2 regions of the Propionispora vibrioides genome follow, and region 2 is predicted to be linked to the other one. Evidence: riboswitches for the same ligand, from Rfam matches in the RefSeq annotation. Region 2 holds a riboswitch; the other holds the start of a gene.

Region 1 (7,954 bases), on a different contig from region 2:
TGGCCGCCGTAAGACCGCGAACGATTTTGACGATTTCCTGGCGGGGCACGTGAATATCAACAAGCATTTTGGCGATTTCCGTGCTGTCCATGGCCATCGCCTGTTCGGCGATCGAAGCGTCGATCGCATAGTCGGCGATAAACTGATCAATAAAATCGAACTTGTCGCGGAGAATACCATCCATTTCTACGATTTTACCGTTTTGCACCTTAATGCTCGGCGTCGGATCATTCGGACTGCCCATGGCAATCAACCCGACCTCCGGCCAATCTACTACGAACCCATCCTGATTGACGGGACGGGCTTCCAACGCTTGCACGCGTTTTGATCTCTTCATGCTAAATCCCCTCCTCGTCAGTTAGATATAAGGCGTTGTCGAAGACGGAGCCGGTCCGCCCATCGCTTCGAGCAGCTTTCTGCCCGCCTCTTTTGCGGCCAGAACAGACTGCCGGACAGCACCGGAATCACCGCTGATCATGATAATCACTTCGTTGGAAAAGCTGGTGCCCTGAGCGGGACTGGAATAACCGATCAATTCAACATTGGCCGTTTTTACCGCCACATCGGACATGAGCACACCGATAGCGGCAGGCGCGCCGACAATCAGACCGAAGGCTTTGCCGAGCGGCGCGTTAAAAGCTTTATTGATTGCATAGCTGGCCCGGGCCGTATATTGCAGTTCAATATGGCCGGCGTCATTGCCGTATACATCACCGAACGTGCGGTTCAGTTCCTTCAAGGCCACTTCCACAGCCCGTCTTGCGTCGGAAACCTCTTCGGCCCCAAAAATAATCAAGCTGCCATGGCCGGCGCCGCCTTTCGTATCACGGGCCAACTCGATGGCTACGATTTCCGTATTGGTCGCTTTGACCGCTTCATCGGCAGCCATAATGTGAGGGCCGGCACCGGTACGGGCGCCTAAAATACCGATAGAGCGGTACTTGGGGTCAATCTTCATCATTTCATGCAGCGAAGGGTCTACATTGGCAATCACAAGGCCAATCGTATCGCCGATGGCCGTTCCGACAAATTCGGTCATGCCCGGATTTGCCGGACAAGCCGCGGCTTGAGCTTTACTGGCCGGCGCCTGCTCTTCCATCCTTTTCTTAATTTCATCCATTACCTTGTCAATCAATTGTTCTTGCATTTATCTGGTCACCTCCATAATATTTCCCTGGCTTACACCTTCGGTAAAATTTTTTCCACATCAGTATGAGGACGAGGAATTACATGAACGGAAACGACCTCCCCTACCTTACGGGCTGCCGCTGCGCCTGCATCGGCAGCCGATTTGACGGCTCCCACATCACCCCGCACCATAACGGTTACAAGACCGGAACCGATCCTTTCGTAGCCGACGAGGATGACGTTGGCCGATTTGACCATGGCATCAGCCGCTTCAATCGCGCCAACCAGGCCTTTCGTTTCCACCATTCCTAAAGCTTCACTCATTGTCGCACCTCCTTTCGAGGAATTTCAGCAATGTTTCTATTCCTTCTCCTGTAAAAGCAGACACAGCAAAAATAGGACCGCTGACCCCGCTTTCCAAAAGACGAACACGAGCTTGTTCCGGTCTGGCCTCAGGCGAATCGATTTTCGTAATGATCCCGATGGATTGCCTGGCAAACATGGTCGCAAAACCGGGCGGCAGTACCGGACCGGTACGAATGCCATCCTGCACAACCGCAATGAGCGACGCCTGGGACGCGGTTACCATGAGCGCCGAGTAAAGCCGCGGCATCTGGGCATATTCGCCCGGTGTATCAATCGTACCGTCATGAAACATGATGGCCTGCGTCTTTGCCACCTGTTGCTCTTTTTTTTCCAATGCATGAATCAGCGATGTCTTCCCTGCACCGACAGCGCCGACAAACATAACCTGCCGCATCGGCTAGGAGCGCGTAACCTTCGGCCCGGAAAAGCCCAGTCCGTCACCAAGCAGATGAACGACCTGGTTAAGCGCCGCCTCCACCGCCGAAATATTGCCGGTAATAACCACAGAACCCGTAAAACGGTCCATAAAACCGATGGTCACAGCGGCGGTCTTCGTTGCCGCATCGGCGGCGATAATGGCTGCTTCACAGGGAGTGATCGTTAAAATTCCGATCGCCGAAACAGCAGTGAGACCGAGTTTTTCGCATAAATCCTTTTTGGGATTGGCAATCAAATGAGCAAGAGTCACCTGCTTGCCCGGCACATACTCTTGAACCATGCGCGGTTTGTCTAAGGCCATAGCATCCTCCACGTTGTGCTAAATCATCGTTGTCTTTACACATATTTGATTTTTCTGTCTTTCTACCTTGCTTAAATTTTGCCAAGCGACCGTACATAATTGCTGCTTTCAAAAAAGCTTTTTTCCCCCTTCCTCCCCAGGGAAAAAGCAATAGGATTATTTTGTTGTATTACCCTATTTCTTTTACAAAAAAAGAGAAAGCGCCCTTCTTTACTAAGAAGGGTACTTTCTCTTCCTAATTTAAAAACGCAAAAGGATTTTACCGCAAGGAGGGACAGACCACTCGCTATGACCGGTTTCCTACATGGCCAGTTCCTTCTTGCCCGCCTCGGCCAAAAAATCGGAAATCCTCGCCACATGCTGCATGGCATAAAGCATGGTTTTCAGCATAGACACCATCAGCACTGCGCCGGTACCTTCCCCGAGGCCCATGCCGGCGTGAATGATCACATCTTCAGCCATAATGTTGCCCAACAGGAGACAGTAGGCCATACCGGGTTCCTTGGACATATGGGACGGCAGCGCGTAACGGTCCAGTTTGCTGTCGATGCGGACGGCACAGGCGTAAGCCACAGCCGTAATAAATCCGTCCAGCACAAAAGGAATCTTTAGTTTGCCGCATTCGACCATACTGGCACACATGGCCACAATATCAAAACCGCCCACACAGCGCAAAATATCTTCTACGTCGTGAAGCTTGACCATGTGCTTTTCGACGCCCTTCTCTACAATAAGCCGCTTGCGCCGCAGTGCTTCGGGCGATTTGAGTCCGGCGCCGTGGCCGACGACAAATTCAGGCGGCATCCCGGTCAGTGCATGGAGCACCGCCGACGAAGTCGTTGTATTGCCAATGCCCATTTCGCCAAAGGACAAAAGATTTGCTTGTTTTTCCCTTACGGCTTGTTGCACCCGTTCCACGCCAACCTGCCAGGCTTGTTGAAACTCCTCGCGGCTCATCGCTTCTTCTTTCATAAAGTTTTTTGTCCCGAAGGCAACTTTTTTGTTGATGCCTGCTTCGCGCTTATCGCGAATGCCTATGTCGATCACTTCATAGGGAATCTGATTGATTTGACAAAAGCAACTGACTGTTGCCAGACCGGCCGCCATATTGCGCGCCTGCAAATAGGTAAATTCAACCGGGTCCGGCGCGACAGCCTCTTCGACGACACCATTATCGGCCGCATAAATGATGTGATAGGGGCGAATTTTCTTATCAAGTCTGCCCCAGGCCAAAAGCACCTTTTTCAGATGTTTTTCCAAAAGGCCCAGGCTATGGAGCGGCTTGGCCGCACCGTCAATCAGTTCATCAACCACTTTTTCAAAATCCATCGTCTTTCCCTCCTATGGTGAATTATTGTCCGTAATCATCCCGACCGACAAAAAGCACCTGCCTAAAAGGCAGGTGCTTTGACTTCCAGCTCCTATCCTTCCGGCATTTTCTCTGACGCGGAGAAAAATGACAGCCATAACAGGCAGGTCTCCTGGCTAGCGGATCAAAAAACGTTCAGCGCCTTCCCGGCTTTCCGGTGGCATGTGCTGAAAATTCTCCCCGATTACAGTGGCGCGACCGCGTCGTTTCAGGACTATGTCCTGTCCGAGCTTCCCTATTCTCCTCTTATTGTTAGGCTAAGAGGCACCTGGTTGGTGGCATCTCTATGAAATTATACCTAGCACTTCGCTAGGAAAAGACCTTCTCCTATCCATTTTCCCGAGTCAGCAAAAAAGTCGGCAAGGCTGTAAAAAAAGTCCTATCTTTTCCTCAAAAGCAGCGCTTGTTACGAAAACAAAAACAGAAAGAGCGCGGCTGCGGCCAACTCCGTAACAATGTTGACAGCGCCGTATACATCACCGGTGACACCGCCCAGTTTGCCGCTCACATAAGCAGCAAACAAAAGACCGCAGCCAACGGCGCTGCTGCCGGCTATGGCAGCTTTCAGACCCAGAAAGGCGAACATGGCTGCCGCAAACAAAAGCGCCACATAAAGATTGCCTGTCTCCCGGTGAGAAGGAAAGACATGGCCCAGGCCGCTCGGCCTGGCATAAGGAAAGAAGGTAATGGTCATGACCACAGCGAGCCTGCCGGCTACAGGCATCAGGATCACCACCCCGGGCAGCAGTTGCGGCTCCAGATCAGTAAGAATGGTGAACCGGGCTAACAGCGCCAGAGCCAAGGCCATAGCACCAAAGGCGCCGACACGGCTGTCTTTCATGATTTCGAGCATGCGCTCCCGGTCCCGGCCGGAAAATACACCGTCAAAGGTATCCATAAAACCGTCCCAGTGAAGCGCCCCGGTAAGGACCACTTCCCCGATGATCAAAGCGGCTACCAGCGTATTCTGCGGTCCCAAACCGCCGAAATACTGTCTGGCCCCCCACAGAAATGCCGCTAACAGCAGACCAAGCATCGCTCCGATGAGCGGAAAGAATTTGACGCTTCGTCCAAAACTCTCCAACGAACTGTCATGGTGCTTACAGATTTCTATCCGCGTTAAGAACTGAAAACCGGTAATAAAATCGTCCAGCCATTGTTTTGGTTTCATGGATAGATCCCTCACAAAGTTTAAGGATAAGAAGATGGAAAATTCGGCACTCAGTTCAATGGCCATTTAAACATGTTAGTCTTATTATATAATGAAATGAATATCCATCTAAGCCAGATAATTGCTTCATTATGATAATAAATTGCTCTTCTTCCCCCTAATGGGTTAGAAGCCTTTTTGCACTACAGACAGACCTTTCATTAATAATTTTTCCCATTATAGACTTATCTTGCCGACTTGCCCCAAAAGGCCCCTCCGGCTCTTGTAAGCGCCAAAATGAAATGATACGATGAAACAGACGAATCAATGACAGGGAGCTGACAAAGAGTGGACAATCAGATCCATGAATATTTTATGGCGCCAATCAGCCTGATCGGTGCCGGTAGTCTGGAAAAACTTGCCGAATATTTGAAACCGATGAAGCTGCGTAAGGCACTCATTGTAACCGATGCCTTTCTGGCGCAAAGCAAGCTTATGGCGCGCGTAACCGGCGTCTTGGTAAGCACTGGACTGCTTTATGTCATGTATGACGGCGTTCATCCCAATCCGACCGTCACCAATGCCCAGGAAGCCTTGAAGCTTTTTGCCGACAACGGCTGTGATTTCCTTATGTCCTTTGGCGGCGGCTCACCGCACGACTGTGCCAAGGCTGTCGCTTTTCTGGCCACTAACGGTGGACGGATCAATGACTATGAGGGCCTGAACAAGCTGAAAAAACCTTCGGCCCTGCTCTTTACAATCAATACGACGGCAGGTACGGGCAGTGAACTGACCCGTTTCTGCGTCATCACGGACGAAGAGCGGCACGTGAAGATGACCATTTCCGACTGGCGCATCACGCCGCGTATCGCCGTCAACGATTCGACCTTAATGATCGATATGCCGCCCTCCTTAACCGCGGCGACCGGCATGGACGCCTTAACCCATGCCATTGAGGCGTATATCTCCACCAATGCCACGCCGGTAACGGACTGCAAGGCCCTGAAAGCAATCGAGCTGGTGGCCAATTACCTGCCTACGGCCGTCCATAACGGCAAGGACCTGGAAGCCCGTGAAATGATGATCAATGCGGCCTACCTGGCCGGCATCGCCTTTAATAATGCAAGCGTCGGTTATGTGCATTCAGCAGCCCATCAACTCGGCGGCTTCTACAATTTGCCCCATGGCCTGTGCAACGCCATCATGCTGCCTGTCGTGGCGGAGTACAATTCCGCTGTAACCTTGGAAAAATTCCGTGATATCAGTGAAGCCTTCGGCATCGATACGCGAAATATGTCGCTGGAACAAAGCGCCCAGGCGGCAATCATCGCCATCCGCACCTTATCAAAGGCGGTGGGCATTCCGCCGGGGCTTCGGGAAATCAAAGCCTTCAACGAAAACGATATCCCCCTCCTTGCCGCCAATGCCCTGAAGGACATGTGCAGCCTGACTAACCCCCGCCAGGCTACACAACAAGAGATGGAAAACCTCTTCCGGGCGGCCATCTGATATAACTGCCGTAAAGGAAAAAGACGAAAGATCTTCCGGATCTTTCGTCTTTTTCCTTTACATTTTCCTATTTTCATTACTTATACTTAGGCAAACATGGCAATGCCCAGCGGCGTCACCAGCAATGGATGAGGCGGCACATGGACAGTACGTCCAAAAGCCTTGCTGAACTCTTCGCCGAAGTTGGTCAGATACGCCGTGCCGCCGACCACATAAACGGGATAGTCGTCATATTCCCCGTGACCGGCCAGCATGTTTCTCACGATGGTTGCCATTTTCTCAATAACAGGCAGGATAACCGGTAAAAGCTGCTTGTGCCGTGACGAATCGCGCTTCATTTTTTCCGCTTCGTCCGTACTGATATGAAAGGCGCCTGCCAGTACCAAAGTAATATGGGTACCGCCTGTCGCCTCATCTTCCGATAAAACAATCTCGCCGTTTTTCAATACCGCAACACCTGTCGTACCGCCGCCGATATCGATAACAATGCCGTCTTTAATGCCCAGTGCCCTTGCGGCCGCCACCGGTTCGTCGACCTGGCAGACCGGATCGAGACCGGCGCCGGCAATGACATGGCCGCAGGCAGCAGCATTTCGCCCGACCGTCCCGGGCGGAATCGCCGTAGCTCCCTTATCAAGAGTCACGCCGAGAATACCTTCCACTTCTTTTTTTAATCGCTCCACAATCTCTGTGGCACCACGAAAATCAACAACAAGACCGTCCTTTACGACAGACGCCCATTCCATGCTGCCGGCCACAGGATTCCCTTCACTGTCCGTCACAACGAGCACCACATCAGCTGTGCCCAGATCGACGCCTACCTTATAGGGACCCGGACGGTCCGCCGCCCGCTTCGTCTCGATTAATTCCTGCAGTTGATAAATCTTTGCATAAGGCTCCATAGGTTTTACTCCTCTCTCCGGTCTAAGGTTTACAAGGAAAATACGCTGAGCAGCCATTGCACGCAAAGACCGCTAAGCATACCGATAAACGGATCGGTAACAGCCGTCACCGCCAGCGTGACGCCGCCGATCACGGAACCGGCGCTGCCGATACCGCCCTGTAAGGCCAGTGCTGCATTGGCCGGAACCGTTACGATCGCACCGAGCACGAGCAGGAAACCGGCGATGGACTCGCCTGAGACATACCGTCCCAGCCTGGGCAACATGCCGCTCAATAACAGAAGAGCCATCATGGCCATCATGGCCAGGGCCGACCACAGGGGATGAGGCGCAGCGCCGGTAGCGGAAATAATGGCCTGCACCGGTCCGCCGCCAAAGAGCGCCGATCCCATATCGGCCAGACTGCTTACGATGGTAAGGTGATCCAGGTTCACCTCGCTGTTTGCCAATGTTTTAGCCGTAATAGAGCCAAAAGCAATATTGGCGCCCACATTCAATGCACAGATAGCCAAAGCACTGCGGACAACATTCCGGTTCATAACCAGCTTCTGCAGCACAAATCGTTCTTTGGTCACAGCACCGGCCTGTTGTTCCGACCGGAACCAAAGGGTTTCTACCACCGATGTGAGAATAACGGACACAACAATCGTATAAACAAGCTTGTCGCCGGGATTCGGTGTTATATAATAAGCGACCAGCGCCGACAAAACCGATACGGCGCCTACGACTGGCCGCCGCCGCACCATCTCAACGGCTACACGGGCTAAAATAATGCCTACCCCGGCCATCAT
Region 2 (7,954 bases):
TATCCCAACTGGTATGAACTGTTCGGCGATGGTGTTAACGTCAAGTCCCGCTGGGAAATGTATTCTACGACCAAGGTATCCGATTATTTGACCAACTCGTTTGTGGAACACGGTACCAGTTGGGACGTCAGCGCCAACTGGCAAGGCCAGGCGGCCGGAGCAGATGCTGATGTGACATTGACTTACTTCAACCGCCGTTCCAAAAACTTATTAAGTTATACGCTAGATCCCTACGGCTTTGGTTACTACACCAATCTGGCAGCCGGCAACATTCAGGGGCTGGAACTGGAAAGCAAGCTGCTGTGGAAACGCTGGGACCTTCTGTTGGCAGCTACTTGGAACGACTCAATGGTAACTAAAGGCGGCAAAGACGGTCTGGTAATCCCCTCCGAGACTGCAGCCGGCAACCCCTTCCCCTGGATACCCGAATGGGAAGGCAATATTCGTCTGGGCTATCGTTTCCCCGGCGACAAGCTTAGCGTTTTTGGCGAGTATCATTACCTGGGTGAAACCGGTGTGTATTTCGGCAGCAAAACAGCGCTGTATGAACCACTGGGCTTGATCAATATCGGCCTAAAATATGATATAAACAAAGAACTCAAACTGACTACCGGCATCAATGACCTGTTTGACAAGGGACCTGATCAATTATGGTACCGTAGTGGGTATGGTACGTTGGATGCCAGTGGCAGCGTGGCCTATCCGCAGCAAGGCCGGACCTATTATATGACCATGCAGTACTTTTTTTAGCCGGCGGATCATAGGTAAATGAATAAGGAAAGTTGGTAAATTTGCAAATAAAAATGGAAACGCTGCTGCGGCATTTGGCCGGAGCAGCGTTTCCCAATGGTGAGGAGGTATGAAGATGAATGCCAGAATTGTTCTGCCTGACAGCCGGGTGGTGGGTACGGGCTGGCTGCCGCCCCTGCCTGATCTGCGTGATTACAATGAGGACCATCCCAATCTGCAGCAAACGTTGAAAAAGCTGGGAATGGACCGGGATACTCCTTTGCCGGACCGGGTAGATCTTAGGCAGTGGTGCTCACCTGTCCAGGACCAGGGGGCGCTGGGTGCCTGCACCGCTCATGCGGCGGCAGGCATGGTCGAGTATTTTGAGAATCGTTCCTTTTCCCGGAATATGACCGCTTCCCGTCTGTTTATCTATAAGAACGCCCGAAATCTACAGGGAGTGGCCGGCGACAGCGGTTCCTATATCCGAGATACCATGGGAGCTCTGGCCTTGTGCGGCGTACCGCCGGAAAAATACTGGCCCTACACCGACAAAGCGCCTGACTTTGATAAAGAACCGACCTCTTTTGTCTATGCGGTGGCCGACAACTATGAAGCGCTGCAGTACTTTTGCCATGATGCCGCCGGGGTTAATCCGGCTCCGGCCGATGTTCTTGGCAGCGTAAAAAAATACCTGGCGGCCGGAATTCCCAGCATGTTTGGTTTCTACGGTTTTGCTTCCTTTACGGCGTCCGATGTACCCGGCGGCATCCCGGCTCCCGGTCCGAATGAACAGGCTCAATGGGGGCATGCCGTGGCGGCTTTCGGCTATGATGATACGCTGGCAATGAGAAACACCCAATATAATAAGGAAACTACCGGAGCCTTGCTGATCCGTAATTCCTGGGGCAGTGCCTGGGGCGATGCCGGCTATGGCTGGCTGCCCTATGAATATGTCCTGAACAAGCTGGCGACAGACTTTTGGTCGCTCTTAAACATGGAATGGATTGCCGCCGATCAATTTGGCCTGTAAAAAGAAACGATAGTAACGGCAGAAGGAGAAAGGGGGAGAGTGTTTTATGAGCCTGATTGACTGGTTTAGCAATTTATTTGTTAAAGAGTCGAAGCATTATGTATTTGCGCCGGTAACGTCGGACGTGGAACGGATCGAATTGAAAGAGGGGCAGCATTATCTCCGGCTGCGCCTGGCGGAAATGTTTTTAAAGGATGACCGCAAATTATTCCGCAGCTATGTGCCGGTGGTTTCTTCCGTTGTCGAGCTGCAATTCGGCAGCAATGCCGCGCAGCAGTTACCCAGTGTAGCCGGACCGCTTTCGCTTAATCTGAATGCAACTTCCTTAGGCAAGGGGGTAGAACTGAATTATGCCTTGACCAACCTGGTACCTTACCGTGGCGGCACTGTATCCATCAGCGCGGCCCTGCTGGCTTATGTGAATAAAGACTATTTTCAGCCGTTTATCACACTGGCCAACAGTATTTCCAGCCTGCTGACCAGCGGCCAGTTGTCAACCACCCTTAAAGTAGTCGACAGCGCGGTCAATAGTCTGCAGGACCTCCTGGACGGTGGTGACAAGGACATCCGTCTGGTGTATCATAATGAATATGCCGGTACGGACAGCCTGGGCGGTGTATCGCTGACAAACGGCTATTTCGTTGTAATAAATGCCGATGCCGGGCAATTTGCCACGGAAAAGCTGCTGGTTAAAGCTTCACGGCTTTGCTATGGCGAGGATGCAGCAGCGGCTAAACCGCTTACCGGTTACGACTATATGCTGTTTAGTGTGGAAGCGGCGCTGTACCGGGACGATTTCCGTTATTTTGACGAATACAACAGCTTGCTCTATACGGCCATTGAAAAAGGCATGACCGACAGAAGCGAAGGGGACGCCGTCATCCGGGCGGCGATGCTGGCTGTGTTCAAATCGGACGATCTGACTTATGTCGATAAAACACGGGTCGCGGCGGCCTTGAAACAGGAATATGAAGAGCGGCTTTCGCTGCAGGAAAAACCGGCTGGCGACAAGGAAGAATGGCTGCATGACAGGGCGCTGGCCATCGATCCGGCAGCGGTGGCTGAAAAAATTACGCCGCTCCTGAAACCCTATCCGTTGGATGATACGGTGGTAGCCGATCAAATTCTGAGGATGATTTTCAATAATGTTTTTGCGTTGCCCGAATTGTAAGGCTTGCAGGTCAGGTCGTATGTTTTTTAGTGCCCCTAAGGCGGGTTGTCAGATACGGAGGAAGTTATGAAGATATATGAGCTAGCGAATGGCGATTCGGTTTACCGGTCCGAAAAAAGCATCATCATCCGGTTTAAAGAGTCCCGTAAAGTTCTCAGTACCTCCATCTATAACGGAGGGTATCAGGAACAGTTGACGGCCGTGTTTAATTACGACTGCGCCGTACCTAACGGCAGCTGTACCTGGCGGGCGGCCAATTATGACGAATACATGCGTCAGGCCGCGGCCGGGTTGGATCTGGCGCCGGATACGGTTTCCGGTATGGCTACGGCAGCGGCGATGGACAATGTGGCCATTCATACGGCCTGTTACCAGAGCTTGCAGGTTACGGCGCTGGTCACCGGCGGAATTGAGGAGAACGGGGGAAGGGTGGGCGACCCGGCCACGTATTTTGAACCGGCGGAACGAAATACCTTGTATAAGCCGGGTACGATCAATATCTTCTTAGTGATTGATGCGGATATGCCGCCGGCCTCACTGGTACGGGCGCTGGTGACCTGCACGGAGGCCAAAACCGCCGCTTTGCAGGAGCTGATGGCCGGCAGCAATTACTCCACCGGTCTGGCAACCGGCTCAGGCACCGATCAGACTATGATCATTGCCAATCCCCACTCGCCCCTGTATTTGGAGAGTGCGGGAAAGCATGCCAAGCTGGGTGAACTGATCGGCTGTGTGGTTAAACAGGCCGTAAAGGAAGCGTTGCAGCGGCAGACCGGACTGTCGCCCACGCTGCAGTATAGTTCGCTGCGGCGGCTCAAGCGGTTTGGTGTGCGGGAGGAAACCCTGTGGGATTTTTATCGGCAAGAAAGCGGTGATTCCGATCAAGTGCGGTTTTTACAACGGTTGCGATGCCTGGATGCCAATTCCCGGCTGGTAACCTACACTTCACTCTATGTCCATTTGCTGGACCAATGGCTTTGGGGGCTGTTGAACCCGGAAGAAGTCCGTCGGACCGGACAGGAGCTAATCGAACAGGTAAGTTCCCGTTTTGGCATAGGTGCACCGCAAATTGGCGGGGGGAAATTGGAGGATTATTTGACGGCCTGGGGCAGGCTGCTGGCGATGCTGGCAAGTAAGACAATGACCGTGAAAAATAGTTTATAAAACTCTGCCTTTTTCAAATAAGATATTTGACATTGTTACTATAATATGCTATTTTTAACACGAAAGTTACAAATCGTACAAATTACATAAGCAAGAAACAGGTGCCCGTTAGGGCTTAATAGGGAAGTCCGGTGTAATGCCGGCGCGGTCCCGCCACTGTAATGGGGAGCAAAGCCAAGAATATGCCACTGGAATGAAGTTTCTGGGAAGGTTTGGCGGCGCGATGATCCGGAGCCAGGAGAACTGCCTGTTTAACAATCACCGTTATAACCTGCGAGCGATGGGGAGGGGATTACGCATAGGCCAAGGCCGTTGTCTGTCCGATTAGCGTAAGCATACTCCCGCAAAGGGAGTTTTTTTATTTATAAAAAAATTGAGAAGGTAAGGTGGGTATGATATGGAACGGATTATGATATCTCCCAGTCGGTATGTGCAAGGCAGTGGTGCCATGAAAAATATTGGCCGCCACATTTTGCTCTTAGGCAATTGTGCGCTGTGCATTGGTGGCAAACGGGGGCTGCAGTCGGTTGAAGCGGAATTACGGCAAAGCTGCAGCGAGCACCAGGTTACCTGCTCGTTGGAAACCTTTCGGGGCGAATGTTCGAAGGCTGAAATTGACAGACTGGTTGGCATCACGGAACGGCTTGGCGCTAATGTGATTGTCGGAGTCGGCGGCGGCAAAGCGCTGGATGTGGCTAAGGCAGTAGCTTATTACGCCAAGCTGCCGGTGGCGATTGTACCTACCATTGCTGCCACCGATGCACCCTGTAGTGCTTTGTCGGTTATTTATTCCGAACAGGGAGTCTTTGAGTCCTATCTGGTTCTGCCCAGAAATCCGGATTTGGTATTGGTGGATACGTCAATTATCGCCAAGGCGCCGATCCGCTTGTTTGTGTCCGGCATGGGTGACGCGCTGGCCACCTGGTTTGAGGCTGAGGCCTGCAGCAAAGCTCCGGCGCTTAATTTACCAGGCGGCTTGTCCACTGCGGCGGCGTTATGCCTGGCGCGGCTATGCTTTGATACTTTGCTGGACTATGGCTTTCCGGCCAAGCTGGCAGTGGAGAAGGGCGTCGTTACGGAGGCAGTGGAAAAGGTTGTAGAAGCCAATACTTTACTCAGTGGTCTGGGGTTTGAAAGCTCCGGGCTGGCGGCAGCGCATGCCGTACACAACGGGTTTACCCTGTTACCGGAAACTCATGCGATGTATCATGGTGAGAAGGTTGCTTTCGGCACGCTGGTGCAACTGGTAATGGAAAATAGAAAGACCGAAGAAATCGAGCGGGTTATAAAGTTTTGCATCGAGGTTGGGCTGCCGGTCACCTTGGCGGACATCGGCGTAAAACAAGTTTCCGATGAGAGAATCTACCAAGTGGCAGAAGCAGTTTGTGCCGGCGGCGAAACGGTGCATAATGAGCCCTTTGCCGTTACTGTCGACGGAGTCTATGCAGCCATTCTGGCGGCCGATGCGTGGGGCAAGCATTGCCTGAAAGAGTGGCGGAACTGAGCTTTTACAATAGTATACAGTATTTCACACCTGAACCGTTTGACATCGTTACCGTAATGTGCTATTTTTAACACGAAAGTTATAAATAGTACAAACTACATAGTAAGAAACAGGTGCCGTAAGGCTTAATAGGGAAGTCCGGTGTAATGCCGGCGCGGTCCCGCCACTGTAATGAGGAGCAAGGCCAAAAAAATGCCACTGGGATGAAAATCCTGGGAAGGTTTGGCTGCGCGATGATTCAGAGCCAGGAGAACTGCCTGTTTGACAATCACCGTTTGACCCACGAGCGATGGGAAGGGGATTTTAGATGCAGGTCTTTCGTTTTCATCTATCATCCCGGCTACATATGTGCCGGGATTTTTGATTGAGCGGCCCTATTTTCTAAGTCCTTCCCGCTCGCGTGGAGGACTTATTTTATTGGGGGGAAAACATTGAAAAGGAAAGGAAAACACAGTAAAGCCGTGCTCTGTGCCTTGCTCAGCAGCGCCGTTCTCTGCCAAATCCCGGGAATATCCTGGGCGGAAGGCGAGGATAACCAGTTTGATTTTGATCCCATCGTAGTAACAGCTACCAAGACACCGGTAAAGCTTTCAGAATCTAATGCCAACCTGACGGTGATTACCCGTAAGGATATTGAAGAACAGCATTACTCTGATTTATCGGAAGCCTTACGGAATGTACCCGGTGTAACCATCAATAATTTCGGTACAGGTATTGGTTATGAAGCGTCGAACATGCTGCGAATTAACGGTTCCGATAAAATCGTTGTATTAGTTGACGGTGTCAGAGTGGATGCGGCAGGGGTTAATTTTGCTGCCGCCGCATACGGCAATCTGGATAATGTGGAAAGAATTGAAATACTAAAAGGAGCCGCCGCCTCTCTATATGGGGCAAATGCCAAAGGCGGGGTTATTCAGATTATTACGCGAAAGGCTGAGGAAAACAAAAGTACGCTGACCTATACCGGCGGCAGCTATGATAAGGAAAACTATGCTTTCATGAATCAAGGCAAATCAGGCGATTACAGTTGGGTTGTTACCAGCCAGAAGGATATCATGGGAGATTATAGGGATGCTAACGGCACTACGGTTCCAGAGCACCGTAATGCAGAGACCACAACCTTTAAACTGACTAAGGCGATTAATGAAAAGTCGGACATAACCTTTGACTATCAGAAGTATCAGTCGGACTATATGTATTCGGGAACGAATTATTATCTAAGCCAGCGTAATCCGGGGAATATGGATAATTACAATTGGAAATTGATTTATAATAATCAATTAACGGACAATCTAAAAAACCGGCTGACTTTTTATAATGGTGTATATGATAATACGTTCCAAACCAATGATCCCTATTGGGGAATGGGTATAGGTACATCCTGGACAAAAGTAAAAACTATGCGGTTGCAGGACGAGTTTACTCAAACCTTTGCCGACAATCACACCGTTACCGGTGGTTTTGAATATTCACGGGACAAAGTGGTTTCCAGCGGGAATAAAAAGATCAGCAATTCTGCCTACTATGTTCAGGATGAGTGGGATTTGGACCGGCGATGGAAGCTGACTTCCGGCATCCGCTATGATGACAGTACGCAATACGGTTCCAATACTTCGCCACACGTCAATATCGGATATAAAGCCAGCGATGAGACAAATTACTATATTTCTTATAATAAATATTTTATTGTGCCGACCCCTTATCAAGTGTTTAATGACACTTACGGCAATTATAATTTGAAAGCGGAAAAAGGTGACAATCTGGAACTTGGTGTGAATCATCAATTAAGTGATACGTTGAGCACCGCATTTCATCTATTCAGAAGAGATTCCAGCAATGCCGTAGGGTTTGACATGAGTTCATATAAGTACGTTAATTTTGATGAAAAAGCTCATGGCTGGGACATTCAGTTAAACAAAAAGTTGACGGAGCAATTGAGTACATATATCGGTTATACTCACACTACTATCGATCCTACGGTTGAACGGTCGCAAAATGTAGATGGCTGTATTCCCAAAGGATACTGGAATGTAGGAGTAGATTATCGTCAGGAAAAATACGATGTTCATTTGCAGGGCCGTGGTGTGTTTGATAAACCAGGTCCGCAAAATAGTGCTGCTTATAGCAACTATTTTCCTGAAAACACCTATTGGGTATGGGATTTGGCCTTGAACTATAAAATAACCCCCAATACAAAAACCTTTTTGCGGGTTAATAATTTGTTAGATAAGTTCTATGCAGAACAGTCCTATGCCAGATCCGACTATGGCGGTAGTCCTGGTGAATGGTATACCAGCCCTGGCCGCAACTATCAACTCGGAGTTCAATATCAATTCTAAGCAACAGAGGAAAG

Evidence for each region. A riboswitch is a leader RNA that binds a small molecule or an ion and turns the genes downstream of it on or off. The one in region 2 is predicted to bind cobalamin.
Region 1: another riboswitch for cobalamin. It lies ahead of BMW43_RS12200 (nicotinate-nucleotide--dimethylbenzimidazole phosphoribosyltransferase); the one in region 2 lies ahead of BMW43_RS14825 (glycerol dehydrogenase).

What each region holds. Positions count from the first base shown of each region.
Region 1 covers NZ_FODY01000014.1:87,075-95,028, reverse strand. Annotated here, with positions in the region: gene BMW43_RS12225 (propanediol/glycerol family dehydratase large subunit) at 1-337, opposite strand, end outside; gene pduB (propanediol utilization microcompartment protein PduB) at 359-1,147, opposite strand; gene pduA (propanediol utilization microcompartment protein PduA) at 1,180-1,452, opposite strand; gene BMW43_RS12210 (EutP/PduV family microcompartment system protein) at 1,445-1,888, opposite strand; gene eutS (ethanolamine utilization microcompartment protein EutS) at 1,892-2,233, opposite strand; gene BMW43_RS12200 (nicotinate-nucleotide--dimethylbenzimidazole phosphoribosyltransferase) at 2,534-3,562, opposite strand; cobalamin riboswitch at 3,688-3,889, opposite strand; gene cobS (adenosylcobinamide-GDP ribazoletransferase) at 4,009-4,773, opposite strand; gene BMW43_RS12190 (iron-containing alcohol dehydrogenase) at 5,101-6,261, shown strand; gene eutJ (ethanolamine utilization protein EutJ) at 6,348-7,163, opposite strand; gene BMW43_RS12180 (guanine permease) at 7,193-7,954, opposite strand, start outside.
Region 2 covers NZ_FODY01000020.1:48,391-56,344, forward strand. Annotated here, with positions in the region: gene BMW43_RS14805 (TonB-dependent receptor domain-containing protein) at 1-750, shown strand, start outside; gene BMW43_RS14810 (C1 family peptidase) at 866-1,762, shown strand; gene BMW43_RS14815 (hypothetical protein) at 1,809-2,933, shown strand; gene BMW43_RS14820 (adenosylcobinamide amidohydrolase) at 3,000-4,097, shown strand; cobalamin riboswitch at 4,180-4,362, shown strand; gene BMW43_RS14825 (glycerol dehydrogenase) at 4,495-5,601, shown strand; cobalamin riboswitch at 5,696-5,876, shown strand; gene BMW43_RS14830 (TonB-dependent receptor plug domain-containing protein) at 6,033-7,940, shown strand.